DNA from 2 places in the Kocuria sp. ChxB genome. Region 2 is predicted to be linked to the other one. Evidence: predicted binding sites of a transcription regulator. Region 2 holds the regulator's gene; the other holds the start of a gene.
What was found. The regulator HspR, encoded in region 2, represses chaperone genes until heat shock. The targets are predictions, from matches to a motif close to AAGTTGAGTCNNNNNGACTCAACTT.

Region 1 (14,930 bases), 560 kb from region 2:
GACACCTACTCCGAGGAGCGGCAGGTCATCGCCAAGAACCTGATCGACTTCGACCGCGAGTGGTCCACCCTGATGGCCACCCCGCAAGACAAGCTGCCGGACCCCAAGTACCTGGAGGAGTTCTACGTCAAGACCGCCGAGTTCCCGGCCGGGTTCATGACCGAGTACAAGCCCTCGCTGATCGTGGCCGGAACCGAGCACCAGGACCTCGCGGAGGGCTGGCCTGTGGGCAAGCGCTTCAAGTCCGCGAAAGTCCAGCGCGTGTGCGACTCCATGGTGGTGCACCAGGGCCACGAGGCCACCGCGGACGGGCGCTGGCGCATCCACGTGTACGCGGACTCCGCCGTGGCCGGTGCGGACTCCCCCACCACCGCGTTCGCCGAGTGGCTGCAGAACGACCCCGCCTCACCGCTGGTGGCCTACCGCCGCGAAGGCGACGGGGACGCCACGCTCTTCGACGTGGACGTCACCTACCAGCAGCCCTACACGGACGTGGACATCAACGCCGTCCCCCGCGTCTTCAAACCGCAGGTGGGCCCATTCGAGCTGAACTACTGGGAGCGCGTCCACGCAGCGATCCCCGGCGAGGACGTCTTCGACGTGCGCAAGATCAGCCGCGACGGCGCCGTGGTGGTGGTCCGCCCGGACCACTACGTGGCCGCCGTCCTCCCGCTGGACGCCACCGCCGAGCTGGGCGAGTTCTTCGCCGGGTTCCTGCGCAGGGGCTGACCCGCGGGGGTCTCACCGCCGCGCGCGGGCATGAAACGACCCGCCGCGCACTCCTTGGGGGAGTGCGCGGCGGGTTCTTCGTGCGCGGTGAGTTCGCCGTGTCTGGCGGACTCTTGGTGCGGACCGGGCTCAGCGGGAGATGACCACGCTCGCCTCGGAGGTGTTGACCCGGAACGTGAGGGTCTCACGCAGGTACAGGTCCACGGTCTCAGCCGTGTGAGAGGAGTATCCGATCGCGGTGTCCAGACCCAGGTGCAGCTCGTAGTCGCCGCCGCGCGCGGAGAGCAGCAGGGCGTCGTCGAGCGCGGGAGCCCAGATGATGCTGCCGTCGCCCAGGATGCGGGAGATGTGGTCGTAGATCGGGTAGCCGTGGTCGGTGGTCTCCGTGACCTCCGTGTAGAGGTCCGCGGGCAGCAGCAGGTTGTACGGCCCGGCCACACCGGCCAGCCGCAGCTCCGTCTTGGCCTTCGCCACCGCGTCCGGGAACTCGCGGACATCCTGCGGCATGCTCACGCGGCCGTTGTCGCTCGCGGGCGCGATGCCCTGGATCCCGGCGGCGTCCGAGCCGTAGAACACCGTGCGGTCCTCGGCGGAGGCCAGGGCCACGGCGGCGTCCTTCACGGGCTGCCAGTCCGGGTCCGTGGCGCCGCGCTCCACGCTGTCCACGTCCGAGCGGTTCACCGTGAACGGGGCGCGCAGCTCCACCACGCGCACCACGTGGCGCTGCAGCGCCTGCACACCGGTGGTGTCCGCCTCGATGCGGCTCACGTGCCCCGTGCCCAGCGCGGAGAACTCCGCGCCGGCGGGCTCCGGCATGTCGACGACGCGGCGCGCGGCCACACGGGCCCGGAAGGTCCTGCGGGCCTCGTCCTCCATGTCGGACCAGGCTGCGGAGGAAATGGGGGCGAGATCGCGGTACAGGTTGTTCATCGTCAGCTCCTTGGATCAGGTTGTCGTGTGGTGTGTTCGGCCGGCGTCAGGGCCGCTTGAGGCTGCCGATGCCCAGAGAACCGTCCGCGGCGGCGGCGGGCACGGGGGAGGCGGGCGCGGCGTCGTCGTCCGGAGCGTCGTCGTTCTGAGCGTCGGCACCGGAGGAGGTGTCCCGGGCGGGCACCGTGGTGGGGTCGTCCAGGAAGGACCTGGGCGGGGCGAAGAACAGGCCGCCCGTGACCGCCGTGGAGAAGTCGAGGATGCGGTCGTACGTTCCCGGCGGGTTGCCGATGAACATGTTCTCCAGCATGGTCTCGGTGACCGCGGGGTCCGCGGCGTAGCCGATGAAGTAGGTGCCGAACTCGGCCGAGCCCACCTCGCCGAACGGCATGTTGTCCCGCATGATCTCGCGGGCGTGGCCGTCCACGTCGTCGAGGTCGTTGAGCGCCACGTGGGAGTTCGCGGGCTTCTGCTCGTCCGACATCTCGATGTCCTCGAGCTTCGAGCGCCCGATCACCCGCTCCTGCTCACCCGTGGACAGGGCCTCCCACTCGTCCATCTGGTGCAGGTACTTCTGGACAAGCACGTAGCTCCCGCCACGGTAGGAGGGGTCCTGGTCCCCCACCACGGCGGCCGACTGGGCGTCCTCGTCCTCCGGGTTGGCGGTGCCGTCCACGAAGCCCAGCAGGTCCCTCTCCTCGAAGAACTTGAAGCCGTGGACCTCGTCCTGTACCTGCGTGTAAGGGCGCAGCCTGCTCATCAGCTGCTTGGCGAGCTCGAAGCACACGTCCTGCGTGCCGGCACGCAGGTGGATGAGGATGTCCCCCGGGGTGGCCGGCGCGGAGTGCACCTCCCCGTGGAACTCCCTGAACGGGTGCAGGTCCCTGGGCAGCGGGGCGTCGAAGAGCCGACCCCAGGCGTCGTGCCCGATGCCCACGACGCACAGCAGGTTGCTCGTGGGCACGCGGAACGAGACCGCCTTGGTGAGGTCCGAGACGCCCGTCAGGACGTCCGCCACCTGGGCCTCCGCGCCCTCGTTGACGGTGAGGACCAGGAACATGGCGGCTTTGGCCGGTGGGGCCACGATCTTCTGAGTGGGCATGGTGCCTCCGTGGGGTGAGCGGGCTACCGTTGCGGGCCGGTGACTGCTCCCACAGTAACCCCCGGGCCCGACCCCGTCAGTGGGCCGCGCCCGTCTCGATGAGCAGCACACCGCCTACGATCAGCACCAGCCCCAGGCTCATGACCCACGTGAGGGGCTCCTTGAAGAAGATCCGGCTGATCACCGCCGTCAGCGCCACCCCGGCGGCGGCCCAGATGCCGTAGGCCACCCCGAGCGCCATGCCCTGGGCGATCACGGAGGCCAGCAGCGTGAACGCCGTGAGGTAGCCCAGCACCACGCCGACCCACCACGTCCGGCCACCCGCGGTCGCCATGCGCAGGCAGACCGTGGCCGTGACCTCGCAGAGGATCGAGAGTGCGAGGAGCAGGAAGGAGAGGGCGGTCATCGGGTGGCCTCCGTTGCGGTGGGGGTCGAGCGTGTGCTCCCGGGCGTCCGGGCGCCGTCGGCCCCGCCCCGGTCCGCCCCGCTCCGGTCCATCTGGTTCCGCTGGGCCAGCTGCGAGCCGACCTCCACGAGCAGCACACCCAGCATGACGGCCACGAGTCCCACGGCCATGAGCAGGGTGATGGGCTCGCCGAAGATCATCATGGACATCACGGCGGTCGCGGCCACACCGGAGGCACCCCAGATGCCGTAGCCCACGCCCAGACTCATGCCGTTGCGCAGCGAGGCGAACAGGCAGACGAACGCACCCACGTAGCCGACCGCGGTCAGGGCGTAGAACCCGGGCGCCTCCACGGCGGCCTTCATGGACAGCGAGCCGATCACCTCGCAGCAGATCGCGAGGACCAGGAAGAGCCACTTCTTCATGCGGTCGCCCTCTCTTTCTTCTCGAAACCTTCTGCCACGGGCACGCTGTCCACCAGGCGCAGGGTCACGTCCACGACGGCGCGCCGGTGCTCCTCGTCCAGGTCCAGCATCCCGAGGCAGCGGTCGATCCACGCACCGTCCGCCACCAGGCGGGCTGCCACGATGTTCGGGCGGTCGGAGTCCCCGAACCACTCGCTCATGCGCTCGCTCCACCGGGCGGCAAGCTCCGGACGCAGCCGTGAGTCTGCGAGGACGGCGAGGTCCGCCGGGTCCAGCTCGTTCAGCAGCGCGAACTCCACGCAGGCGCGCAGGCGTGTGACGGCGTCCGGGTCTGGTCCCGCGCGATGCATCAACTCCGTCTCCCAGTGGTCGAGCAGGTGGTCCACCACGGCCACGGAGAGCCTGTCCTTGGTGGGAAAGTGGTGCACCACCCCGGGTTTGGTGATGCCGACGGCACGGGCCACGGCATCGATGGTGAGGGCGCCCCCGGAGCGCAGCACCTCCAGCGCGCTGTCCAGGATCTCGGTCTTGGTTGTCACAGCGGTGAGCCTACCATACGTATGGTAGGTAAAAGTTCGCGCGGCGTTCAGTCAGGTCAGGTGGCGCAGACGGTCGATCGGCGTGTGCTGAGACCCGTTCACAGCCCCCGGAACAGCTCCACGACCTCCGCCGCCCTGGTCTCCCGGCAGGCCGCCGCGCCCGTGCCCGCCCACAGGTTCAGCCCCTCGGGGTCCGCGGACGACGCCGCCCGCATTGGTGCGGTCATGTAGTGCACCTGGGGGTAGCCGGTCACCTCGTGCGCGGCCATCCGGTCGGTGAAGCCGTTGCGCAGCGCTCGGGCCGCCCGCCCGGAGAACGCGCGGGTCACCAGGGTCTCCGTGTGGGTGCCGTCCAGCAGGACCTCCCGGTGAGCGGGCTTGGTGCCGGCCTCCACCGCAGTGAGGAACAGCGTGCCCACCTGCACGGCCGCAGCACCCCGCGCGAGGAGGGCGGCGGCGTCGTCCCGGCCCGCGATCCCGCCCGCGGCAACGAGGGGAAGGTCGGTCAGCTCCCGTGCGGCGTCGAGGAGAGCGGCCGTGGTGATCTCCTCCGGCTGCCCTGCCTGCCCGTGGGTTGCGCGGTGCCCTCCCGCCTCGACGCCCTGCACCACGATTGCGTCCGGGCGCAGCCGGGCCGCTGCCGCCACCTCCTCCGCAGACGTCGCGTTGAGCACGACGGCGCTGCCCGCGTTCCGCAACCGGGCGACGTCGTCCGCGGTGGGCAGGCCAAACGTGAACGAGACGAGTGGGACGGGGTGGGCCGTGAGGTGGTCGAGTTTCGCGGGGTACTCGTCGTCCACGTACGCGCCCGGCTCCGGGGCGGGCACGCCCAGCTCAGCGGCCACCGGGGCCAGGGCGCGGGCGTAGTTCGCCAGCGCGGTGGGATCGGACGGGTCCCGCTCGGGGACGAACAGGTTCACGCCGAAGCGGTCCGTGTGCGCCGCGACCTCGCGGACCTCCTCCGCCATCGCCTCAGTGCTCTTGTACCCGGCGGCGAGCATGCCCAGCCCGCCGGCGCGCGCGACGGCCACCGCGAGCGCGGGCGTGGACGGCCCGCCCGCCATGGGCGCCTGCACCACGGGCACGGGCAGGGTGGTCAGGGGGTTGGTCATGGTGTCTCCTTACACTGGCAGGCGTGTCCGCATCCCATGATCCCCGCCAGGCCCCCGTTCCGTCCTCCTCCCCCTCCGGGAACGACGACGCCGCCCGCCCCGTCATCAAGGTCACCGGCGTGGTCCTGCGCCGCGCCTCGGACGGCTGTGTGCTGACCGCGCGCAAGCGCGGGACCAGCATGTTCATGTTCCCCGGCGGGAAACCGGAGGCGGGCGAGACCCCCGAGGAGACCGGGATCCGCGAGGTGCGCGAGGAACTGGGGATCGAGCTGTCCGCCGCGGACCTCGTGCCGGTGGGCGAGTGGCACAGCGACGCCGCCAACGAACCCGGTCACGGGCTGCACAGCCACGTGTTCATGAGCACCGTGGCGCTGACGCAGACCCCGGTGCCGGCCGCGGAGATCGAGGAGCTGCGGTGGCAGCCCCTGGACGGTGTGGAGGACGTGCCGGATCTGGCGCCCCTGGCCCGCTGGTACGCGCTGCCGACGGTGCGGGGGACGCAGAGCTAGCTGATCCCCGGGGTGGCCTGGGTCTCGTGCGCACGCGAGATCTGGTCCGAGTTCTCCAGCATCCGCACGCGAGCCTTGCGGTTCACGATCTGAATGGCCGTGCCGACCGTGGCAAACACGGCGGTGTATGCCACGTAATACCACCCGAACTGGCGGTCCGGAACGATCAGGGTGAGGAGTGCCGCGAACCCCAGGAAGACGAAGAAGTAGAGCAGCCACGTCATAACCGTCCGCCACGCTGTGTGGGGATAGTACGGATCCGCCCTCAGGATCTCCTGCCGCCGGGGCTGGGACTCGCCCGAGTCGCCCACTGGTGCGCCTTTCGCAGACCTCCGTCCGCCATGGCGTGCCTCGAAGGCGTTCGGTTCGCTCGTGGACATCTCCGCCTCACCCGCTCGGGTCGTTCCACCGGGAATCTCCCGGCCTTCCACCGTCTCAGACAGCACAGGCCCGGACAATGACCCTTCGGGCACTCTCCCCCGCCGTGCGACCGGGGTGAGACGACGGATGGGGCCGGCCGTGCGGCGTCGTCGGCTGGACGGCGCCAGCGGCTTCGGAAGCGGCGCGCGAGAGTCGATCAGGCCGCGGGCGTATCGTCCCGCCGCGCCGCCCGGCGCACCTGCAGCGCACCCAGGAAGCCGAGCAGGATGAACCCGGTGGCGATCACGAGAGCCCACTGGGTGGCGTGCGTGAAGCCGGTGGAGAGGGCGTCGATCACGTGCTGCGTCTCCGGCCCGAGGGGGTGCTGCTCCGCCTGCGCCTGCAGCTGCGGGATCATGCCGCCCGCGGACTGGTGGGTGGCCTCCGCGAGCTGGTCCGCCTGGGCGGCGTCGAGCCCGGTGGCGTCCAGGGCGGCGGGCAGGGTGAGGCTCATGGACACGGACAGCGCCGCGCCCGCGAACGCCGTGCCCAGCGCCGAGCCGATCTGGCGGACGGTGCTCTGCGTCGCGGAGGCCTGCCCCGACGACGCCACGGGCACGTCCCGCAGCACGGTGCCGGTCAGCTGCGCGGACGCGAGCCCCAGGCCCACGCCGTAGACCACGAGCGGCAGCGCCACGAGCCACGCGGCGGTGCCCGGGCCCATGACCAGGGCGAGCACCACCACACCCACCACCTCGAGCCCCAGGCCGATCAGCACGGTCCCGGGCGCCCCGAACTTCGCGGCGAGGTGCCGGGCGGACGCGCCCGAGATGAACGCGCCGATGGCCATGGCCGCGAGCACCAGCCCGGACTGCATGATGTTCAGGCCCAGCACGTTGGTGAGGTACAGGGGGAGCACGAAGATGATCGCGAACTCGCCCACGGCCACCATGGCGGCGGCCAGGTTGCCCCACGAGAACGTGCGCACCTGGAAGAGACCGAGGTCCAGCAGTGCCGAGCGGCGCACCTTCGCGCGGTGGCGCTCCCACACCCCGAACAGGGCGAGCGCCACGAGCCCCACCACGAGCGCGATCGCCACGATGGACACCGGCGCCGTGGCGGGCCACACCCACCCGAAGATCGAAAAGTCCGCCGTGGGGGTGAGCCAGCCGATGGCCGGGCCCTCGATGATCGCGAACACCAGCGCGCCGAACGCAATGGCGCTGAGCATGGCACCGTCCACGTCCGCACCGCGTTCGCGCACGTCGCTGCGGGTGTTGGTGATGCTCGTCCACCCCACCACCGCGATGACCGCGGCGAGCGGCAGGTTCACCAGGAAGATCCAGTGCCAGGACGCCCAGTGGGTCAGCGCGCCGCCCACCAGCGGGCCGATCGCCGCGGCGCCGGACATCACCGCGCCCCACACCCCGAAGGCCGGGCCGCGGTACTTACCGCGGAACAGCGCGTTCACGGTGGACAGCGTGGACGGCATGATGAACGCCGCCCCGAGCGCCTGCACCGCGCGGGACGCGATGAGCGCCCCCGCCGTGCCGGACAGGGCCGCCAGCAGACTGCCCCCGGCGAAGACCACGAGCCCCACCATGAACATGGTCTTGCGTCCCCAGCGGTCCGCGAGCTTGCCCGTGGACAGCAGCAGCGCCGCGAGCAGCACCGCGTAGAGGCTGTTGACCCACTGCGCGTCCGTGAGGTTCAGCCCCAGGTCCTGGATGATCGCGGGCAGGGCGACCCCCACGATCGTGCCGTCCAGCACGATCATTCCGAGCCCCGCAGCGAGCGCTCCGAGGGCCACCCAGTCCCTGCGGCTCGGGGCGTCCACGGTGGCGACGCCGCCGGGTTGGGCTTCCGCCGCTGGTGTCGACGCCATGGGGGGCCTCCGCTTCGTGCTGGTTCTCGGTCCGCGACCGTCCGTGCTCCACCGGGGCAGGGGGTCCGTTCCCACCCTGGCCCCGGCCGGTGGCCGGCTGGGACGGGCGAGTGTTCTCGCGGGAAGACTATCCGCTCACCGTGTGAACGTGCAGGGACCGGTGGCGGACGTCGTGATCGTCGTGTGCCTACCGCTCACGGGAGGCGGGACGTCAGGTCCGGCGCATGACCGTGGCGGAGTCCACGGTGACGTCGCCGGGACCGGGTGCGGCGGCGTCGTCGTCCGTGAGGCCCGGGAGGGTGACGTCCCAGAACGGCGTGGGCCCCGCGATCCCCAGCTCCTGGCGCGGCACGGCATGGGTGTCCTGGGTGCGATCGTCCACGGGGGCGCGCAGCAGGGTGGCGGTGGCCCAGCCGTGGGTGAGGAGGTAGTGGTCGCTCTCGGGTTCCTCCGGACCGGTCTCCGCGCTGTAGGTCACCGCGATGTGCTTCTCGTCCCCGCGCCCGATCTGTGCCTGGACCGCGCCGAAGCTCGCGAGCCGGGCGGGCTTGAGCCCGCGCAGCCGATCCGGGGACACGTCCGGGACGTTGACGTTGAGAATCCACTCGTCGAACGGGCGCTGCTCCCAGCGCTCCAGGGCGTAGCGGGTGACCAGCAGGGCCGTGTCCCAGTGCTGGGGGGCACCGGAGGTGATGGACACCGCGATCCCCGGAATCCCGTGGGACGCGCCCGTGAGCACCGCACCCACGGTGCCCGAGTGCAGAGTGGCCTTGCCCGTGTTCGCGCCCAGGTTCACGCCGGAGAGAATCATGTCCGGGCGCTGGCCGAAGGCCCCGTAGGAGGCCAGGAACGCGATCAGCGCGGGGGCGGCCTTCACCCCCACGCACTCCACGCCCTCGGGCATCCGGGGCGGTTCCGCGGGGACCAGGGCGATCCGCCCGTCGATCTCCTCGCCGGACAGGGACGAGCTGGCGCCCGAGTACTCCTCGGCGGGGGCGGCCACCTTGACACTGTGCCCGCGGTCCAGCGCGGCCTGCGCGAGCACCGACAGTCCCGGGGACGAGATGCCGTCGTCGTTGGTGACCAGGATGTGCATGGGATCCATGGTGGCACGCGGCCCGGGCCCGGACCAGGGTGGCGTCCCCTGTGACCAGGCCCGTCAGGAGAGGGTGCGCACCGTGATCTGGCGGGCAAACTTCTCGATGGTCGTGCGGTTGCCGGTGCCGAGCCCGCGGCGGGCCACGTTCAGCGCTCCCGCCGAGGCACCCAGGGCCACGGCATCCACCAGGTCCAGCCCACGGGCCAGCCCCACGGAGATGCCCGCGGTCATGGAGTCCCCCGCCCCGCGGTGGTCCAGCGGCGTGATGGACGGCGCCGAGACCTCCCGCACGGTGTCCTTCTCCACGAGCAGCGCCGGGTCCTTGGCGCGCGAGACCACGACGGCGCCCGCACCCCGTTCCACGAGCGCCCGGCCGGCGTCCACGAGGGACTCGGGGGTGTCGTCCGAGCCGAGGTCCAGGTCCCGGACCTCCTCGTGGCTGATCTTGAGCACGTCCACGTGGGCGTCCACGGCGGCCAGCGCAGGAGCGCCGCTCAGGTCCGCGACCACGGTGGTCCCCGCGTCCCGGGTGTCCCGGATGAGCCGCCCGAAGAACGACGCCGGCAGCACGTCCCCGGGTTCCGCGCCCGTGACCGTGAGGACGTCCGAGGCCAGGGCGTCCACGAACGCGGTGCCGTAGAGGTCGTCCAGCTCGTGGCGGGAGAGCTCGGGCGGGGGCATGTGGGCCACGGTCTCCCGGTCCTCACCGCGCAGGTCGTACACGTAGCCGCCGTTGCCGTACCCGTAGCGCACGGCGTTGACCTGCATCCCGAGCCCGTCCAGCATGGAGCGGATCAGGGTGCCCAGCTCACCACCGAAGGGACCGTTCACGGAGACGTCCGCGCCCAGGGAACCGGCCATGCGGGCCACCCACAGGCCCTGCCCGCCGGGGTGCATGTGCACGTCCGACTCGTGGGGGCTGCGGTTGCGGTTCGCCGCCGGCTCCGTGATCTCCGTGATCAGCAGCGGCGTGGGAACCAGGATGGACAGGCGCGGCGCGGCGCCGGAGCGGGTCTCGGTCACGAACGAAAGCTACATCACACCATCCCTGGTGAACAGCACATGGAGGTGCCACCATGGTGGGATGAATTCCACCGCACCGGTCCGCATCGTGGAGGGTCAGGCCGCGAGCGAGCACACCCTGCAGGCCCTGAGCGCGTACTTCAGCGAACTGGACCACCGGATCGACGGCGGGTTCGACCCCGAGCTCACCGAGGTCTCCGGCCCGGAGGACGTGACGCCTCCCCACGGGGACTTCTTCCTCATGACGGACCTGGTCACAGGAGCCGTGATCGCCTGCGGAGCGGTCCGGCGGATCGACGACGAGCGCGTGGAGCTGCGCCGGATCTGGGTCACCCCGGAGCACCGCGGCAGGGGCCACGCCCGCGCCCTGGTCCGAGCCCTCGAGAACAAGGTGCGCTCCTTCGGCGCCACCACGGCCGTGGTCTCCCTGAACCCGGAGATGACCGAGGGCATCGCCATGTTCCGCAACCGCGGCTACGAGCCCGTGGAGCCCTTCCACCGGGACACCACCGCCTCGGTGTTCCTGGGGCGGGTGCTCTAGGGCCTCAGTCCCGCGCGTCCCGCGTCCTCTTGTCGTTCGCCTTCTCGATGGCCTCCACCAGCTCGTCCTTGGTCATGTCCGAGCGGCCCTGCACGTCCAGTTCCTGGGCGATCCCGTAGAGGTGCTCTTTGGAGGCGTTCGCATCCACTCCCCCGGCGGTGTCCTCGGAGTTGAGCCCGCCCTGCTCCGCGCTGGCGTCCGACGGGCCGTTCTCCTCCTTGGGCTCCCAGTGGTCCCCCACCTTCTCGTGGGTGTGCTTCACCGCGGCCCACGCGGTGCGGGCCGCGCGGGACTCGTCGTGGTACTCGTCCTCCGCAGAGTCGTACGCCTGCGCGAACGTGTCCTGCGCCTTCTCGTCCGAGCGCCGCAGCGTGGACGGAATCTCGTCCTGACGTGCGCGACCGTTCTTCCCCGCCTTGGGCACGGTGTCCTCCTGCTGCTGGGAACGTCTCTGGTGCTTCGATTCTAGGAACGACGACGCCGCCCGCCCCACCCTTTCGGGCCCGACGTGGCCCCCGTGCGCCTTGAGCTGAATCCACTCAACTTTGATGCCCCAATCCTTGGCACCTTGCCGGGAAGAGTGCTAATTTATGAGCAGTTGAGTCAGGGGTACTCAAGGAACGTGACGGCTCCTCGTCCACCGGTTTCACGGGGGCTCCGGGGCGCACCACGGACGAGTCGCACAGGAAAGGAACAGCAGTCATGGCAACCTTCGATCCGTTCTCCGAGGTCCAGAACTTCGCCAACCAGGTCCTCTCCACCCGCAACGGCCTGGAGCAGATGCCCATGGACCTCTTCCGCCGGGGCTCCAACTACTACCTCGCCGCTGACCTCCCGGGCATCGACCCCACCAGCGTGGACGTGGACGTGGACGGCCAGCTGCTGACCATCCGCGCGCAGCGCCGCCTGCCTTCCGCGGAGAAGGACACCAAGTGGATTGTGCGCGAGCGCCGCAACCACTCCTTCGTGCGGCAGCTGAACCTGGGCCAGGGCATCGACACCGAGAACATCACCGCCGCATACGACAACGGCGTGCTGACCGTGACCATCCCCGTGTCCCCCAAGTCCCAGCCGCGCAAGATCCAGGTGGCCACGGGCCAGAACCAGGACAACGTGGTGCTGGAGAACCGCCAGCAGGAGCAGCAGGTCGAGTCCGGCGAGGACTCCGAGAGCTGACCGCCCCGGCGCCAGTCGGCACGCACTGAGTGAGCCACGAGGGCCCGCGGGAGATCCCGCGGGCCCTCGGTCACGCCCGGCGGCCTGGGACTCACCCCGCGAAGAAGAACCGGGTCAGGTGGAAGAACACCGGTGCCGCGAAGATCAGGGAGTCCATCCGGTCCAGGATCCCGCCGTGGCCTGGGATGAGCGCCCCGAAGTCCTTGATGCCGCGGTCCCGTTTGAGGCTGCTCATCACGAGCCCGCCCACGAAACCCAGCAGGCAGGACACCAGGGCCAGCACCCCGGCCTGCCACGGGGTGAACGGGGTCAGCCACCACAGCGCCGTCCCCAGAGCCGTGGCGGAGAGCACCCCGCCCACGAAGCCCTCCCACGTCTTGTTCGGGCTCACGGTGGGCGCGATCCGGTGCCGGCCCACGGTCTTGCCCCACAGGTACTGCAGGACGTCCGAGCCCTGCACCACCACGGCGAGGAACAGCAGCAGCGCGCCCGCCTCCACGCCACCGGAGCCCACGGCGGAGCCGTCCGCCGCGGCCCTGCCCTCGTGGATGGCCACGGGCAGCTGCAGCACCGCCGGGAGGTAGCTCAGGGCGTAGACGCACACCATGAGCCCCCACTGGCTCAGGGCGGCCCGGTGCAGGAACGACTCCGTGCGCCCGGACAGCGCGAGCAGCACGGGCAGGAACAGGAACGCGTACACCGGGATGAAGATGGCGAACATCCCGTACCAGTGCTCCCACACGAACCAGAAGTGCAGCGGGGCGAGAACCACCATGATCCAGCTCAGCACCCTCCGGTCCCGTTCCCCGGGCGGCAGCAGGTTGGCGAACTCCCGCAGGGCCAGCAGGGACAGGGCGAGGAACAGCAGCACCACCGCGGTCTCCCCCAGTGCCAGGCTGCCCACGAGCACCGCCACCATGATCCACCACGCGAAGATCCGCTGCCGCACGTTGAGCAGCGTGGCCCGCAGCCCTTCCGACGCCGTGCGCCGGTACATCATCTCCGCCACCACGGTGGCGAGCACCAGGAACCCCAGCAGCCCGGCGAGGAACCACCACGTGGGTCCGCCCAGCAGTCCGAACTCCACGGCGGCCTACCCCCTCTCCCGCAGTTCGCGCGCCACGGCCCGCAGCCGGGTGACCACGGTCAGCGCGCACCCCAGCGCCACGAGCACGAGCGTGACCCACAGGACGCTCCCGCGCGGCCACCCCCACCACGGCTCGGTGGCGCTCAGCAGGATCCCCGCCAGGAGCAGCCACATGCGCCGCTGCTTGGGCAGCACCCCGCCGAACTGCTGCGCGCACCCCACGCTCACACCCAGGGTCCGCACGTAGGCGGTGAGCACCGCGAGGCCCCCGGCCAGCCACCCCAGGGCAGCACCGCCCGCCACGGACGACGCCGCCCAGCCGGCTCCCGCGAGCAGGGCCAGGTCCGAGATCCGGTCCGGCACCTCGTTGTAGAGCTCCCCCGTGGGTGTGCGCAGCCCGCCCTCCACGGCGAGCATCCCGTCGAACATGTTGCACAGCAGACGCAGGGGGATGCAGAGCGCGGCGAGGACGAGCGCGAGGGTGCGGGCGGCGTCGTCCGCGTGGACCGAGACCACCAGGCACCCGCAGCCCACCAGGGAGACGAGCACCGAGGCCACCGAGATGTGGTTGGGGCGCAGTCCCGCGCGCTGCAGGGCGCCGGCGATGGCGGTGGCCCACCCGGCGGAACGCTGCGGGATGGGCCTGCGCAGGGGGTCGGTGGTGGCCATGCGGCGTCTCCTGGGGCCGTGGGGACTGTGGATCTGCGCCAACTGTGGCACACCCGCGGCCCCGTGGTGGTTGGATGTCCACAACCGTGCCACCTCGAGTCCACCGGGAGACCACCGTGCACAGCAGAACCCCTGACGAGCCCGCGCAGCCATCACCTCCGGGCCAGGCGCGGTTGACCTGCGGGAACGAGCAACGCACCGCACTGGGAGCCACCGTGACGCACCGTGCCCACCCCCCGGGGTGGTGGAGCCCGGTGAGCGCGCTGCGTGACCACGCCGTGGCCGGTGCCTGGAGCTTCGCGGAGGCCACCGCGTTCTTCGTGGTCCCGGACGTGTGGCTCTCCGCGGTCGCGGTCCGGAACCTGCCCCGCGGACTCGCGTGCGCCGCGTCGGCCACCGCGGGTGCCCTGGTGGGCGGCGCCGTGATGCACCGCTGGGGTGCCCGTGTTCCCGGTGACGACTCGGCGCGGATGCTCGCCCGGATCCCCGCGGTCTCCTCCGCGATGGTCGCGCGGGTGGAACGGGACATGGCCGCCCGCGGGTTCACGGCCGTGCTCCTGGGCCTCTGCGGGGCACCCCCTACAAGCTCTACGCCCGCACCGCCGGGCTGCGCGGTGATCCGCTGCACCGGTTCCTCGCGTGGTCCGTGCCCGCACGGGCCCCGCGCTTCGTGGTGGTCACGGCCGCGGTCGGCGGGGTCTCCGCCCTGCACGGACGGCTCTGGCCGGACGCTCCGGAACGGGTGCGGTGGGCGATCTTCGGCACCGGGTGGACCGCGTTCTACGCGTGGTACTTCCGCACGGTGGGCCGGGAATGAGAACGGGCCCCGGGCAACGACCAGGACGGTCGGCACCCGGGGCCCGTTGAGCCGGTGCGAGGGACGCTCAGCGGCCCATCCAGCGCACCACCCGGTCGAGGTCCTCGGTGGCCCGCTTGGACCACACCATCAGGGCGTACACGTGGGGGCCGCCCTCGCACACCACGGTGGTGGTGTCCACGCCCGCGCGGACCAGGTCCGTGACGAACTCCATGGTGTCCGGGAACAGCATGTCCCGGTCACCCTGCAGCACGAACGTGCGCGGCAGGCCGTGCACCTCACCGAACGCGGGGCTCACCATGGGGTCCGTCACCTCGCGGGTTCCGGCCCACCAGCGGCCGGCCGCGCGCGGGCCCTCGGTGTCCAGCATGTGGTCCACGGAGCGGTACTCCTCGATCTCCGGATTGCTCACTGTGGCATCGACCCACGGGGACACCAGGATGAGCCCTGCGGGCTGCTCGGCACCGGCCTCGCGCAGCCGCATGGCCTGAGCGACCGCCAGACCACCGCCGGCGGAGTCA
Region 2 (14,930 bases):
CGGTCGCGGCCGGCCTGGGTGCCCTGGCACCCCTGGCGCTCGTGTGGACGTTCTCGGACATCATGAACGGGCTCATGGCCATCCCCAACCTGATCGGACTGGTGCTGCTGTCCGGGCTGGTGGTGCGGGAGACCAAGCTGTACCTGGACCACGACCCGACGTTCAACGCCACCACGGAGCAGATCAACGAGTTCATGGGCACCCACCCCGGGGCGCTGGACGCGCAGCTGCACCACACGGTGGACCTCAGCTCCCCGAACCCGGCGCTGTCCGAGACCGGTTCCGCGCCGGGCCCCGCGGCCACCACGGGCCGCTGAGCCGCGGCGTCGCCTACTGCTCGGCGGGGAGCTCCCGCACCTCGACCACCTGGGCGATGGTGTGGGTCTCCCCCGCCGCCAGGCGCACCGGGGAACCCATGACGTTGCCGGCCTCGACACACAGCATGGTCTTCCACTCGTCGTCCGCGAAGTCGCTCATGCCCACGGCCTTGTCCGCCCACGGGTTCCACACCACGGTGCTGTCCGAGCCCTCCTTGCCGATCACGAGCTCACGGCCGAGCGCGGGATCCGCCACGCGCACCTCGCCGCGGTGGGCGAACACGGCGTCGGTCTCCCCCGTGAGACGCAGCTCGCCCTGCTGGACGCGCTGCTCCTTGGCCACCTTGTCGTAGTAGGAGGCGCCCTCCAGCCCGGACACCGTGACCCGCTCGGAGTCCCCCACGTGCAGGTAGGTGTGCAGGGCCTCCTCGACCTCGAAGGTCTCCGAGCCGGTGTTGGTCACGGTGAGCTCCAGGCGGAGCGTGTGCCCGGCGGTCATCCGGAAGCGCGCGGAGAAGTCGTGGGGGAACACCTCGCGCAGCTCCGGTGCGACGTCCTCGGAGGTGAGGGCGAACTCGGCGAACGGGTCGCCCTGCTCGTCCTCGCCCTGCTCGGCGAGCGTCCACTCCGTGATGCGCGCGAAGCCGTGGGCGGGCTCCATGTCCCCGGTGCGGCCGGGGCCGAACCACGGGAAGCACAGGGGCACGCCGCCCCGGATGGCGCGGCCCGTCTCGTTGTACGCGCGGGAGGACACCCACAGCACGGGCTCGTGCCCCTCCGGGGCCCAGGACAGTGCGTGGGCTCCGTAGCTCAGCACCGCTCCGTGGCCGTTGGGGCCGGACAGGGTCAGGGGTTCGGGCAGTCGTGTCATGCCTCCACCTAAGCACGCTCCCCGGTCGTTGCCGAGGAGCACCACGGCAGGTTACCGCCGGGTTACGAATCGCTGGGCGCCGCCGTCTCCGGCTCCGACACCTCCTGCTTGAACCACTCGAAGGCCTGCTGGTGGGACTCCGTGCGGCGCACGAAGAACCAGGAGACCCCCAGCACCGCGAGCCACACGGGCACCGCGACGAGACCGGCGGCCGTCTCGCTGTCCGTGCTCAGCGCCCACACCACGAAGGCGAAGAACGCCATCACCACGAAGCACATGGGCACACCGCCCGGCATCTTGTACTCGGAGGCGGCGTGGCGCTGCGGGAACTTCCGGCGGAAGCTGATGTAGGAGATCAGGATCATGGTCCACACGAAAATGAACAAGGTGGAGGCCACGGACGTGATCAGCGTGAACGCCTCGATGATCGAGTCCCCGGCGTAGAGCACCGGGATGGTCAGCAGCAGCACCAGGGCCGTGAGGAACAGGGCGCGCACGGGGACACCCACCTTGTTCAGCCCCCGGAAGAACCGCGGCGCACTGCCCTCGGCGGAGAGCCCGAACAGCATGCGGGACGTGGAGAACACCCCCGAGTTGGAGGAGGACATCGCGGAGGTCAGCACCACGAAGTTCACCACGGAGGCCGCCGCTCCGAGCCCGGCCAGGGAGAACATGGCCACGAAGGGCGACTGCTCCGGGTCGATCGAACGCCACGGGGTGACCACCAGGATGGCCAGCAGGGAGCCCACGTAGAAGATCAGGATGCGCAGGGGCACGGAGTTGATGGCCCGGGGCAGCGTGGTACGGGGATCGCGCGCCTCGGCCGCGGTGGTGCCCACGAGCTCCACGCCCACGAAGGCGAACACCGCGATCTGGAAGCCCGCGACCACGCCCATGGCCCCGTTCGGGAACCAGCCGCCGTCGTTCCACAGGTTGGACACCTGCGCCACGTGCCCGTCCGGGGACGTGAAGTGCGTGAGGGCCATGACGGCCCCCACCACGATCAGCGCGAGGATGGCCACGATCTTGATGAGCGCGAACCAGAACTCCATCTCCCCGAAGCTCTTCACGCTCATGGCGTTGAGCAGGAACACGATGACCAGCACCGCCACCGTGGGCAGCCACAGCGGCACGGTGGGCCACCAGAACTGCACGTACCCGGTGATGGCCACGAGCTCCGCGATCGCGGTGACGATCCAGCAGAACCAGTAGGACCAGCCCACGAAGAACCCTGCCCAGGGGCCGATCAGGTCCGCCGCGAAGTCCGCGAACGTCTTGTAGTGCAGGTTGGACAGCAGCAGCTCACCCATGGCCCGCATCACGAAGAAGAGGAAGAAGCCGATGGCCATGTAGACGAACACCACGGCGGGGCCCGCCAGGGAGATCGTGCGGCCCGAGCCCATGAACAGCCCGGTGCCGATGGCACCGCCGATCGCGATCAGCTGGATGTGGCGGTTGCTCAGACCTCGGGCGGGTCCGGAGTGGGAGTGGGGCGGCGACACCGCGGTGGAGCTGTTGGTCATGGCTCACGAGGGTACACGGGCATTCCTGGACGTCGTGGCCTGGGGCACACCGCGCCGCGGTGCCTGCCACCGGGTGTGGACGCGCGCCGTGGGAACGCCAAGGGCCCCGTGCCACCCGGAGACTCCGGGGGCACGGGGCCCTGGTGCCGGGCGGGGTCACCGTGCGGAGCACCCCGTTCCGGGGAGGCTTCCGGCGGCGCCACGCCGAGGTGCTGCCGTCAGCGCACGCGGGCCGAGCTCGCGGTCCCCGGCAGCACGTAGCTGTCGATCGCGCCCGGGTGGCCGTCCATGAAGCCGTCGATCTGCAGCTTGGAGGCGCGCAGCTGCGGGTCGTTGCGCAGGTAGTGCTTGGTCTCGCGGGCCACCAGACCGGAGAGGATCACCAGACCGATCAGGTTGGGGATGGCCATGAGACCGTTCATCAGGTCCGCGAAGGACCACACGATCGCCAGGGGCACGCTGCAGCCCACGAACACCACGGCCGAGAAGAACACGCGGTAGGGCATTACCGAGCCGCGCCCGAAGAGCCGCTCCATGCACCGCTCGCCGTAGTAGGCCCAGCCCAGGATGGTGGAGTACGCGAACAGGACGAGCCCGAGGGTCACGATCAGGTGCCCCCACGCCCCGGGGAGGCCGTGGCTGAAGGCGTCGCCGGTCATGGTGGCCGCGAAATCCTCGCCCTGCTCCCACACCCCGGTGGTCACGATCACGAGGCCCGTGCAGGTCACCACCACGATGGTGTCGATGAAGGTCTGGGTCATGGAGACCAGGCCCTGGCGCACCGGGTGGGTGGTCTGCGCCGCTGCGGCCGCAATGGCCGCGGAGCCCATGCCGGACTCGTTGGAGAAGATGCCGCGTGCCACGCCCATCTGCACCACCACCATGATGGCCGAGCCGGTGAACCCGCCCACGGCCGCGTGGCCGGTGAAGGCGGAGGTGAAGATGGTGGCGAACGCGGCGGGCACGGCCTCGATGTTGACCACCAGGATGAACAGGGCGCCCAGCACGTAGAACAGGATCATCACGGGCACCAGCGCGGAGGTCACCTTGCCGATGGACTTGATGCCGCCCACGAGCACCAGCAGGGTCATGACCGCGAGCACGAGACCCGTGATCCACACGGGCACGCCGAAGGACGACTCCACGTTCGCGGAGATCGAGTTGCCCTGGGTCATGTTGCCGATCCCGAAGGACGCGAGCACCGCGGCGATCGCGAAGAACAGGGAGAGGAACTTCCCGAAGCCATTGGGAATGCCGCGGAACAGGTAGTACTGCGGGCCGCCGGAGATCTCCCCCTTGGCGTCCCGGGCGCGGAAGCGCACGCCCAGGAACGCCTCCGAGTACTTGGACGCCATGCCCAGCACACCGGTGACCCACATCCAGAACAGGGCGCCGGGGCCGCCGATCGAGATGGCCGTGGCCACACCCACGATGTTGCCGGTGCCCACGGTGGCCGCGAGCGCGGTGGTCAGGGCCTGGAACTGGGAGACGTCACCGCCGGGGGCGTCCTTGTCCTTGCGCTCGAACAGGGCGAGCCGCAGGGCAGGAATCAGCTTGGTGACCTGCAGCCCCGCCAGCCGGGCGGTCAGCAGGATGCCCGTCCCGAGCAGCAGCGGCATCAGGACGAACGGCCCCCACACGACGCCGTCGATCGTGTCGAGGATGGTCTGGAGCGAATCGAGCATGGAGGTGTCCCTCGTTCGAGCGGGAGGCGCGGAGCCACGGATCAACTGTGAAGCAGGTCACTGCTGGGCACAGTGAACCACATCGCACGCCTGTCCCACCGCCCATTCGGCTTCGTTGCGACGGTGTTGGGCCACGGGTGTCACGGAACGGGCACGAAGACGCCGCGCGGCCGGCCCCCGGCCACGCAGCAGCTACCGCCGGGCCGCGAGCACCAGCCCCAACGAGACCACGGCGCACACCGCCATGCACACGAGCATGGGGACAGCGGTGAACTCTCCCCCGAGCCCCGTGAGCGGCGTGACCGCTCCCGCCATCGCAAACTGTGCCGTGCCCACCACGGCGGCACCCGTGCCGGAGAGCCCCCGGGACTGCGCCCGGCGCTGCGCCAGGGCCACGGAGTTGCCCAGCACAAAGCCCATGCAGGACTGCGCGAGGAAGATCAGCACGAGGGTCGCAGTGCCCACCACGCCCAGCAGTGCGAGCACGAGGTTGAGCGTGGAGAACACCGCGAGCCCGCAGACTCCCGCGAGCAGCAGGGGCTGCGGCGCGCGGGACCCCACGAGCCGTGTGTTGAGGATTCCCGTGGCGATCGACCCGCACGCGTTCACCGCGAAGATCACGGAGTAGCCCAGCGCACTGAACCCCAGCACGTTCTGAACCACGAACGAGGACGCGGAAATGTAGGAGAACAGCGCTCCGAACGCGAAGGCGAACCCCAGGGCGTGGAGGGTGAACCGCCGGTCCCCCACCACCCGCACGGCGTTGCGCAGGATCCGCCCCACCCCTCCCGCGGCGCGCGCGTGACGCGGCAGCGTCTCCGGGATCACGAGCACCGAGCACGCGAGCATCACCGCCCCGAAGACCGCGAGCACCGCGAAGGCGGTGCGCCAGTCCGCCACGGTGGCGATCACCCCTCCCGCGAGCGGGGCCACCACGGGCGCCAGGGAGGTGATGAGCGAGAGCACGGAGTACATCTGTGCGGCCCGGTGTCCGCGGGCGATGTCCGAGACCACCGCGCGGGCGATCACCACACCGGCCGCCCCGGAGATCCCCTGCAGCAGCCGCAGCGCGAGCACCACCCCGATTCCCGGCGCCAGGATGATCCCCACCGACGACAGCAGGAACACCAGGTTGCCGGCCACCATCAGCCGGTGGCGCCCCACCACGTCCGAGAGCGGGCCGAGCAGGAACTGCCCGCCCGCCATGCCCACCATGTAGGCGGTCAGACTCAGCTGGACCAGGCTCACGGGCGTGCCGAACCACTGCGCCATCTCCGGCATGGACGCGAGGTACATGTCCGTGGCCATGGGGCTCACCGCCGAGAGCACACCCAGCGAGCCCACGAGCGCGATCCGGTCCCAGCGCGGCGGCAGCCCCAGCCGGCTGCGGACGGCCCCGGGCCTGCCGGGCGCGGAGGCGTGCGGCTCGTGGTCCTGGGGCATGCGGTTCTCCTGCGCGGCGCGGGTGGCGGGTGGCCCTCCATCGTAGGGTCCGCCCGCCACGCCGTGACCTCCCGTGACGGCCCGCCTAGGATGTTCCTCGATGGAATCCAGCGACCAGACACCCCAGGCTCCCCAGAACGACGCCGCCCTGCCGGCCTCCCCCGCCGACGCTCCCGAGGGCACCGCCACGCCCGCGGCCTTCCACCGCCAGCCGTACTCCTTCGTGCGCCGCGGCGACCGGCTCTCCCCCAAGCGCCAGAAGTCGTGGGACGAGCACGCCGGTGAGTGGGTCCTGGACATTCCCCGCGTCATGACCGACACCTCCGTGGATCCCTCCTACCGGCTCGACCACGAGGCGGTCTTCGGACGGACGGCACCGCTCGTGGTGGAGATCGGCTCGGGGCTGGGTGAGGCGATCGTCGCGCACGCCGCCGCGCACCCGGAGCTGGACCACCTGGCCGTGGAGGTCTACAAGCCCGGCGTGGCGGACCTGCTCATGAAGGCCGCCCAGGCGGGGGTGACCAACGTGCGTGTGGCGCAGGCCAATGCCCCCGAGGTCCTGGAGCACATGCTCGAACCGGCATCGGTCCGCGAGCTGTGGGTGTTCTTCCCGGACCCGTGGCACAAGACCCGCCACCACAAGCGCCGCCTGGTCTCCCCCGGTTTCGCGGAGCTCGCCGCGCGCGTGCTCGAACCGGGCGGACTGTGGCGGCTGGCCACGGACTGGCAGGAGTACGCCGTGGTCATGCGCGAGGTCCTGGACGCCGCAGAGGCCGAGTTCGAGAACGTCCACCCCGGCCCGGCCGCGGACGACGAGCACCCCGACACCGGGTGGGCACCGCGCTGGGACGGCCGGATCCTCACGAGCTTCGAGCGCAAGGCCACCGAGGCCGGGCGCGTCCCCCGGGACCTGACCTACCGGCGTCGCTGACCCGGCGGCGAGAAGAATGCCGACCCGGGCGGTTCGGCCGCTGAGACCACGGATGTGACCCCGTGACCCTCCGCCCGGGATGCCACGGAGTGGGCAGATGCGCAGGAACCCCGCACCAGCTCGTGGTGCGGGGTTCCGTCGTGCCGTGGCACCTCGCTCCACTCAGGACGCGCTGCGGCTGCGCTTCGTCCCGCGTGCGGACGGGGCATCAGTGGCGGCGGTCTCGCGGCCACCGTGCTCCGGCCGGGCCGGGCGGTAGAGCATGAGCGCCTGCGAGACCTTGCGGGGCGCCCGGCGGGTGCCGCGGGCGATCCGCACCACGTCCCCCTCGGAGCCCGCGGTGAAGATCATGTCCCGCTCGCGCCGTGCCTCGCGCTCCCGGTCGAGCTCCTCGCTCAGCTCGGTGACCCGGGACTGCAGCGCCTGCACCTGGTTCTCCAGCTGCATGATGCGCTTGATCCCCTCCAGGGACACCCCCTCCTGGGAGAGCTCCTGGATCTGGCGCAGCTTCTGCACGTCCATCTGGGAGTAGCGCCGTGCCCTGCCGGAGGCGCGGGACGGTGTCACGAGCCCCATGCGGTCGTACTGTCGCAGCGTCTGCGGGTGCATGTCCGCGAGCTCGGCCGCCACCGAGATCACGAAGACGGGCTGGGTGAAGTCGATGGGCATCTCAGACCGCCGCCTCCTCGCTCAGGGACGCACGGGGATCGAAGCCCTCCGTGGCCCGGGCGAACTCGCGCAGGGCCTCCTGCGCGGCGTCGTCGAGATCCGCGGGGAGCTGGACCTGGACGGTGACGATCATGTTGCCCGTGGTGGACCCGGACGTGAATCCCTTGCCCTTCACGCGCATGCGGTGCCCGGAGGACGTGCCCGCCGGGACCTTGAGGTTCACGTGGCCCTCGTCCAGGGTGGGCACCTGAACGGTGGCACCCAGACCGGCCTCGCTCACGGTCACCGGGACCGTGACGTGGACGTCCTGGCCTTCCCGGGTGAAGAACGGGTGCTCCTTGACCTTGACGGTCACGAACAGGTCCCCGTTGCCGCCCGGGCCGGTGTGGCCCTTGCCCGCGATCTTGAGCCGCTGGCCGTCCTTCACGCCCTTGGGCACGCGCACCGTGGTGGTCTGCCCGTTGCCCCGGCGCAGCTTCACGGTGGTGCCGTGGTACGCGGAGCGCAGCGGGATGGTGGTGGTCGTGTGGATGTCCTCGCCCTTGGTGGGCGGGGCCTGGTAGCCGCCGAAACCACCCTGGCCGCCGAAGCCACCACCGGTGCTGAAACGGGTGTCCCCACCCTGGGCACCGCCGAACTGCGCGAACAGGTCCTCGAACCCGCCGCCGCTGGACGTGGTGTAGCGCCTGCGGCCGCCGCCACCGCCGTTGAACAGGTCCCCGAAGATGTCCTCGAAACCTGCACCCCCGGTGCCGCCCGCGGGCCCACCGGCCGTGAAGCGTGCACCCGAGCCCATGGCCCGGATGGCGTCGTACTGCTCACGCTCCTCCGGGTCGGAGAGCACGGAGTTCGCCTCGGTGATGTCCTTGAACTTCTTCTCCGCGGCCGCGTCCCCCGGGTTCTGGTCCGGGTGGTACTTGCGGGCCAGTTTGCGGTACGCCTTCTTGACGTCTTCCGGGGATGCGTCCTTGGAGACGCCCAGGACGCTGTAGAAATCCTTGTCGATCCAGTCCTGACTGGCCATGACGCCTCCTTCCTGTGAAATCTTCCTCAGTAGGACTCGGGGCGGGTCCCGTCATGTGGACCCGCCCCGAGGTGTTGGTGTGCTCTACGGCTGCGCCGCCACGGCCACCTGGGCCGCCCGGACCACCCGGTTGCCCACCTTGAAGCCCGAACGCAGCACCATGGACACGTGGTCTGGCTCCACCTCGTCGGTGGGCTGCTGCATCACGGCTTCGTGGACGTTGGGGTCGAAGCTCTCCCCCACCTCACCGATGCGGGTGAGACCCTTCTTGCCCAGGGCGTCCTCGAGCTTGGTGGCGATCGCCGCGAACGGGCCGTCCTCGAGGTCGCCCGCCTTGCGGGCGGCGTCGATGTCGTCCAGCACCGGCAGCAGCGCGGAGACCAGCTCGCCCGAGACGAAGTCCCGCAGCTGGTCCTTCTCCCGCACCGTGCGGTTCTTGTAGTTCACGAACTCCGCCTGCAGGCGCCGCAGGTCCTCGAGCCGCTCGTCCGCGAGCCGCTGGGCCTCGGAGTCGCCCTCCGGGGCGGCGTCGCCGGTCGACGACGCCGCGTCCGCGGACTCCGCGTCCTGGGACTGGGGGGTGTCGAGGATGTCGTCCACGGTGAGCCCCCCGTTCTGGGATGCGTCCTGCTGGTGCTGAGCGGGCTGCTCCGGATCCTCCGGCACGGACTGGCCGTGGCCCTCGGTGTTCTCGGAATCGCTCATGCTCACTTCTTCCCGTCGTTGTCGTCGTCCACGACCTCGGCGTCGACGATGTCGTCGTCCGATGCCTGGGCGCCCTCGGCACCGGCGGCGCCAGCCTCGGCGCCCGCGGCACCCTCGGCCTGGGACTGGGCGTACAGGGCCTCGCCGATCTTGGTCTGCGAGGTCTGCAGCTTCTCGAACGCGGTCTTCACGGCGTCGTCGTCATCGCCCTCGAGCGCGGCCTTGACGGCGTCCACGTCCGCCTGGACCTCGGTCTTGACGTCCTCGGGGATGGCGCCCTCGTCGTCCTTGATCAGCTTCTCCACCGAGTACGCGGTCTGCTCCGCGTTGTTGCGGCGGTCCGCGGCCTCGCGGCGCTGCTTGTCGGCGTCCGCGTTCGCCTCGGCGTCCTTGACCATGCGGTCGATGTCCTCCTTGGACAGCGAGGTGCCGCCCGTGATGGTCATCGACTGCTCCTTGCCGGTGCCCTTGTCCTTGGCGGACACGTGCACGATGCCGTTGGCGTCGATGTCGAAGGTGACCTCGATCTGCGGCATGCCGCGCGGGGCCGGCGCGATGCCGGTCAGCTCGAACGTGCCCAGGTTCTTGTTGTCCCGGGTGAACTCGCGCTCACCCTGGAAGACCTGGATGGACACGGACGGCTGGTTGTCCTCCGCCGTGGTGAAGGTCTCGGAACGCTTGGTGGGGATGGCCGTGTTGCGCTCGATGAGCTTGGTCATCACGCCGCCCTTGGTCTCGATGCCCAGCGACAGCGGGGTCACGTCGATCAGCAGCACGTCCTTGCGGTCGCCCTTGAGCACACCGGCCTGGATGGCGGCGCCGATGGCCACGACCTCGTCCGGGTTCACGCCCTTGTTGGGAGCCTTGCCGGCCATCTCCGTGACCTTCTCGGCCACGGCGGGCATGCGGGTGGAACCACCCACGAGCACCACGTGGTCGATGTCGGAGACGTTGATCCCGGCCTCGGTGATGACGTCCTTGAACGGCTTCTCCGTGCGGGCCAGCAGGTCCTTGGTGAGGTCCTCGAACTTGGCGCGGGAGAGCTTCTCGTCCAGGTGCACCGGACCCTCGGGGGTCACGGACAGGTACTGCAGGGAGATGGTGGTGGAGGTGGCCGAGGAGAGCTCCTTCTTGGCCTGCTCCGCGGACTCCTTCAGGCGCTGCAGGGCGATCTTGTCCTTGGACAGGTCCGCACCGGTCTTGGACTTCACCTGCTCCAGCAGCCAGTCCACGATCCGCTGGTCCCAGTCGTCGCCGCCGAGGCGGTTGTCGCCGGCGGTGGCGCGGACCTGGATGGTGGAGAAGTCGTCCTCGTCCTTGCCGACCTCCAGCAGGGAGACGTCGAAGGTGCCGCCACCGAGGTCGAAGACCAGGATGAGCTCGTCCTCCTTGCCCTTCTCCAGGCCGTAGGCCAGGGCCGCGGCGGTGGGCTCGTTGACGATGCGCAGCACGTTCATGCCCGCGACCTCGCCGGCCTCCTTGGTCGCCTGGCGCTCGGCGTCGTTGAAGTACGCGGGGACGGTGATCACGGCGTCCGTGACCTTGTCACCCAGGTAGGACTCCGCGTCCGCCTTGAGCTTCATGAGCGTGCGGGCGGAGATCTCCTGCGGGGTGTACTTCTTGCCGTCGATCTCGGTGGTCCAGTCGGTGCCCATGTGGCGCTTCACGGAGGCCACGGTGCGATCCACGTTGGTCACGGCCTGGCGCTTGGCCACGTCACCCACGAGGGTCTCGCCGTCCTTGGAGAACGCGACGACGGACGGGGTGGTGCGCGCACCCTCGGCGTTGGCGATGACGACGGGCTCGCCGCCCTCCAGCACTGCAACCACGGAGTTGGTGGTGCCGAGGTCGATTCCTACTGCACGAGACATTCTCTGTCCTTTCGTTGGAGCGGGGCGGTCCGGGGCTCCCCGTAGGGCTCCTGATCCGGACCGTCAATCCTTGAGCTTTCGAGACTCAAGTTTACTCATTGAGTCGGCGGTGTCAACCTAAGTTGAGTCCGCTTCACTCAAGACTGCGGAGTCGGCGGTCCCCGGAATTCTGCGGATGAGTTAGGGCGACTACCGATTCGACGTTACAATCGTGGGTTTGTACGCCCAGGGCGAAATACTGCCCGCTTCCGGGCGCGCGCCCACCACGTCCACGGGAGACCACACACCTTCACGAGATCGCACACTCCCCCGCCGCAGTCAGGAGAACTGTCTTGAGCACGCCACCGCATTCCCCGGAATCGGAACCGCAGCAACCCCCCGCCCACCACGGCTCCTCCGCCGGATCCACGACCCGCAGCAGGCCGCGGCAGATCTTCGACGAGCTGACGTACCCCCACGGCATCCACCCGGCACTGGTTCCGGGCGTGGGTGTGGAGGACCGCAAGGTGCGGTTCTCCACGGACAAGGCGGTGTTCATCATCACCGCCCTGCTGATCGTGGGCTTCATCGCCTGGGGTGTGCTGGGGACCGAGAGCCTCTCCGCCGTCTCCTCCACCGCGCTGGCCTGGGTCACGGAGAACACGGGGTGGTTCTTCATCCTGCTCTCCACCGCAGCCGTGTTCTTCATGCTCTTCATCGGCTTCACCCGCACCGGGCGCATCAAGCTCGGCCGTGACGACGAGGAGCCCGAGTACTCCTTCTTCTCCTGGCTCGCCATGCTCTTCGCCGCCGGGATGGGCATCGGGCTCATGTTCTACGGGGCCTTCGAGCCCATGACCTACTTCGAGAGCGGAATTCCCGGCTTCTCCCACGTGGCCGAAGCCGGGGAGGAGTCCATGGCGGTGTACGCCCTCGTGCAGTCCGCCTTCCACTGGGCACTGAACCCGTGGGCCATCTACGCCGTGGTCGGCGTCTCCGTGGCCTACGGCGCCTACCGCCGCGGCCGCGCACCCCTGATCTCCCGCGTGTTCACCGCGCTGCTGGGTCACAAGCGCGTGGACGGGCCCCTGGGCAAGCTCATCGACGTCTTCGCCATCTTCGCCACCCTGTTCGGCACCGCGGCCTCCCTGGGCATGGGCGCCATGCAGATCGGCTCCGGCATCTCGATCGTGGGCGGCATCGGCGAGCTGGGCAACAACGTCCTGATCCTGCTCATCGCACTGCTGTCCGTGGGCTTCATCATCTCGGCGGTCTCGGGCGTCTCCCGCGGCATCCGCTACCTCTCCAACATCAACCTGACGCTCGCGTTCGTCCTGGCGCTGTTCGTGTTCTTCGTGGGACCCACCGTCTACCTGCTGACGCTGATCCCCTCCACGTTCTCGACCTACATCTCCGAATTCCTCTTCATGACCGGCCAGTCCGCGGCGTGGGGACCTGAGAGCGCCGAGTTCTCCAACACCTGGACCGTGTACTACTGGGCCTGGTGGCTCTCCTGGTCCCCGTTCGTGGGCATGTTCATCGCCAAGATCTCCCGCGGGCGCTCCATCCGCCAGTTCGTGACCGTGGTGCTCGTGGTCCCGGCTTCCGTGTGCGTGCTGTGGTTCATCGTCTTCGGCGGATCGGCCATGTACTTCGCCAAGAACGGCGCGGACCTCTCCGTGGAGGACGGCGCGGAGTCCATGCTGTTCGGCCTCTTCGACCAGCTGCCGCTGACCGGGGTCACGTCCGTGCTCGCCATGGTCGTGATCGGCATCTTCTTCATCACCAGCGCGGACTCCGCCTCCGTGGTCATGGGCACCATGACCCAGCGCGGGCGCCCCGAGCCCAGCAAGTGGATCGTGGTCTTCTGGGGCGTGTGCCTCTCCGGCATCGCCATCGTGATGCTGCTGGTGGGCGGCGACGACGCCCTGGCCGGGATGCAGAACCTGGTGATCGTCTCCGCGCTGCCGTTCGCGTTCATCCTGGCGTTCATGATGGTGGCGCTCTACCGCGACCTGCGCAACGATCCCGCCACCCTGCGTACGCGCTTCGCGCTGTCCGCGGTGGAGAAGGCCGTGTCCACGGGCCTGGCCGAGCACGGCGACAACTTCGCGCTGCAGGTGGAGCACGCCGAGGGCCACCGTGCCGCCGGCGACTCCTTCGACTCGCACGATCCGGCCATCACCGAGTGGTACCGCCAGACGGACGAGAACGGGGACGAGACGGACTTCCAGTACAAGTCCCGCTGGGTCTCCTCCGCGGTGGACGACATCGTGGATCAGACGCCCCAGGACGAGGCGCCGTGGGAACAGACCACCCCCCACAACGCCAACCAGAAGTAGTGCGGGGGCGGTGACGCCCTCCTGAGAAGCACCGACCAACGGGGTGCACGTCCACGGACGTGCACCCCGTTGCTCATGGGCGGCGGCACCCGTCAGTGCTCCCCCGTCTGCCGGGAGTCCGGCGTGCGCAGACCCACGGCGGCCACCACCAGCACCGCGAGCAGCGCGAACGAGATCTGCTGCGAGTGCACGAACGCGAGGACGGTAGCGGGGTCCCACGCGCCAGTGGGCAGGGCGGTGCCCACCACGGATGCCATCACGGTGCCCACCAGCGCGAGCCCCACGGCATTGCCCACCTCCTGGGCGGTGTCGTTCATGGCCGATCCCATGGAGGTGTGGCTCTCGGGCAACGCCCCCATGAGTGCCACGGCCCCCGTGGTCATGATGGTCCGCATGGCGGCCGTCATCATGAGCATCCCCAGCGCGCACCACACGAACCCGTGGCCCACGGCGTAGACCCACACCCCGAGGCTCGCGAGCAGCAGCAGGACCGCACCGGTGGAGGTCCGCCGGTGCCCCCAGGCCGCCACCGCGCGGTCCACGAAGGGCCCCGCCCCCAGCATGCCCACCACGAACGGCAGGTTGGCGAGCCCGGCCTGCAGGGGGCTCCACCCCCAGGCGAACTGGTAGAGCTGGGTGGACACGAACATCACGCCGGCCATCGCGGTCATCACTGAGGTCTGCAGGATCGCGGACCCCCGCACCGTGGGGATGCTCAGCAGGGACAGGTCCAGCATCGGGTCCACCGCGGTGCGCTCCCGCCACACGAACCCGGCGAGCGCGAGCAGCCCTCCCGCCAGGATGCCCAGGGTGCGGAGGTCCAGCCACCCGTACTCCACTCCCGCGGTGAAGGTGTAGAGCAGCAGCCCCAGCGCCGCCACCGAGAGCACGGCCCCGGGAACGTCCGTGCCGCCGCCGCGACGGTCCTCATCCCGGTCCGGGGAGAGCCCCGCGCGCACGCCGATCCACGCGAAGAGCGCCACGGGGGCGTTGAGCACCAGCAGCATCTGCCACGGCATGTGCTCGAGCGCGAGTCCCGCCAGGGTGGGCCCCAGGGCGAAGCCGATGAGGGAGACGGTCATGACCAGGCCGATGGCGCGGACCCGGAGGTCGTCCCGGTCGAAGAGCCGGAACAGCAGGGACATGGTGATGGGCGCGATCAGCGCCGCGAAGGCTCCGGAGACGGCGCGCACCGCGATGAGCTGCGCGGGGGTCTGGACGAGCAGCACGGCGAGTCCCGCGAGTCCGAAGAGCGCGAGACCCCACGAGATGGTGCGGCGCCTCCCGAGACGGTCCCCCAGAGTGCCCCCGACCATGAGCAGCCCGCCGAAGGTGAGGGAGTAGGCACCCACGATCCACTGCAGGTCCGTGGGGCTGGCGTTGAGGTCCCGCCCGATCACGGGCACGGCCACGTTGAGGATGGAGTTGTCCACCATCTCCACGAGCTGGGTGAGGCACAGGCCCAGCAGTGCGGGCCACGCGGCACGCAGGCTCTGGGGTGCGGTGGCGGCGCGGTGCCGTGCGCCGCCGACGACGAGTTGGGTCATGACAGGTCCTTCCGGAAAGGTCG

Region 1: the regulator HspR is predicted to act here: its motif matches at 11,182-11,206, upstream of P8S73_RS07975 (Hsp20/alpha crystallin family protein).

Annotation. Positions count from the first base shown of each region.
Region 1 covers NZ_CP121123.1:1,795,735-1,810,664, reverse strand. Annotated here, with positions in the region: gene P8S73_RS08045 (FAD-binding monooxygenase) at 1-729, shown strand, start outside; gene P8S73_RS08040 (family 1 encapsulin nanocompartment shell protein) at 859-1,659, opposite strand; gene P8S73_RS08035 (Dyp-type peroxidase) at 1,706-2,761, opposite strand; gene P8S73_RS08030 (DMT family transporter) at 2,838-3,167, opposite strand; gene P8S73_RS08025 (multidrug efflux SMR transporter) at 3,164-3,592, opposite strand; gene P8S73_RS08020 (TetR/AcrR family transcriptional regulator) at 3,589-4,131, opposite strand; gene P8S73_RS08015 (nitronate monooxygenase family protein) at 4,230-5,243, opposite strand; gene P8S73_RS08010 (NUDIX domain-containing protein) at 5,267-5,752, shown strand; gene P8S73_RS08005 (hypothetical protein) at 5,749-5,976, opposite strand; gene P8S73_RS08000 (MFS transporter) at 6,330-7,997, opposite strand; gene surE (5'/3'-nucleotidase SurE) at 8,209-9,093, opposite strand; gene P8S73_RS07990 (1-phosphofructokinase family hexose kinase) at 9,157-10,119, opposite strand; gene P8S73_RS07985 (GNAT family N-acetyltransferase) at 10,181-10,660, shown strand; gene P8S73_RS07980 (ChaB family protein) at 10,665-11,084, opposite strand; gene P8S73_RS07975 (Hsp20/alpha crystallin family protein) at 11,363-11,836, shown strand; gene P8S73_RS07970 (phosphatidate cytidylyltransferase) at 11,928-12,923, opposite strand; gene P8S73_RS07965 (CDP-alcohol phosphatidyltransferase family protein) at 12,930-13,592, opposite strand; gene P8S73_RS07960 (hypothetical protein) at 14,239-14,409, shown strand; gene P8S73_RS07955 (MMPL family transporter) at 14,477-14,930, opposite strand, start outside.
Region 2 covers NZ_CP121123.1:1,239,501-1,254,430, forward strand. Annotated here, with positions in the region: gene P8S73_RS05440 (sodium:alanine symporter family protein) at 1-317, shown strand, start outside; gene P8S73_RS05445 (D-hexose-6-phosphate mutarotase) at 331-1,188, opposite strand; gene P8S73_RS05450 (amino acid permease) at 1,251-2,711, opposite strand; gene P8S73_RS05455 (sodium:alanine symporter family protein) at 2,930-4,396, opposite strand; gene P8S73_RS05460 (multidrug effflux MFS transporter) at 4,589-5,839, opposite strand; gene trmB (tRNA (guanosine(46)-N7)-methyltransferase TrmB) at 5,940-6,770, shown strand; gene P8S73_RS05470 (heat shock protein transcriptional repressor HspR) at 6,933-7,439, opposite strand; gene P8S73_RS05475 (DnaJ C-terminal domain-containing protein) at 7,441-8,463, opposite strand; gene P8S73_RS05480 (nucleotide exchange factor GrpE) at 8,548-9,174, opposite strand; gene dnaK (molecular chaperone DnaK) at 9,171-11,039, opposite strand; gene P8S73_RS05490 (BCCT family transporter) at 11,372-13,360, shown strand; gene P8S73_RS05495 (MFS transporter) at 13,453-14,907, opposite strand.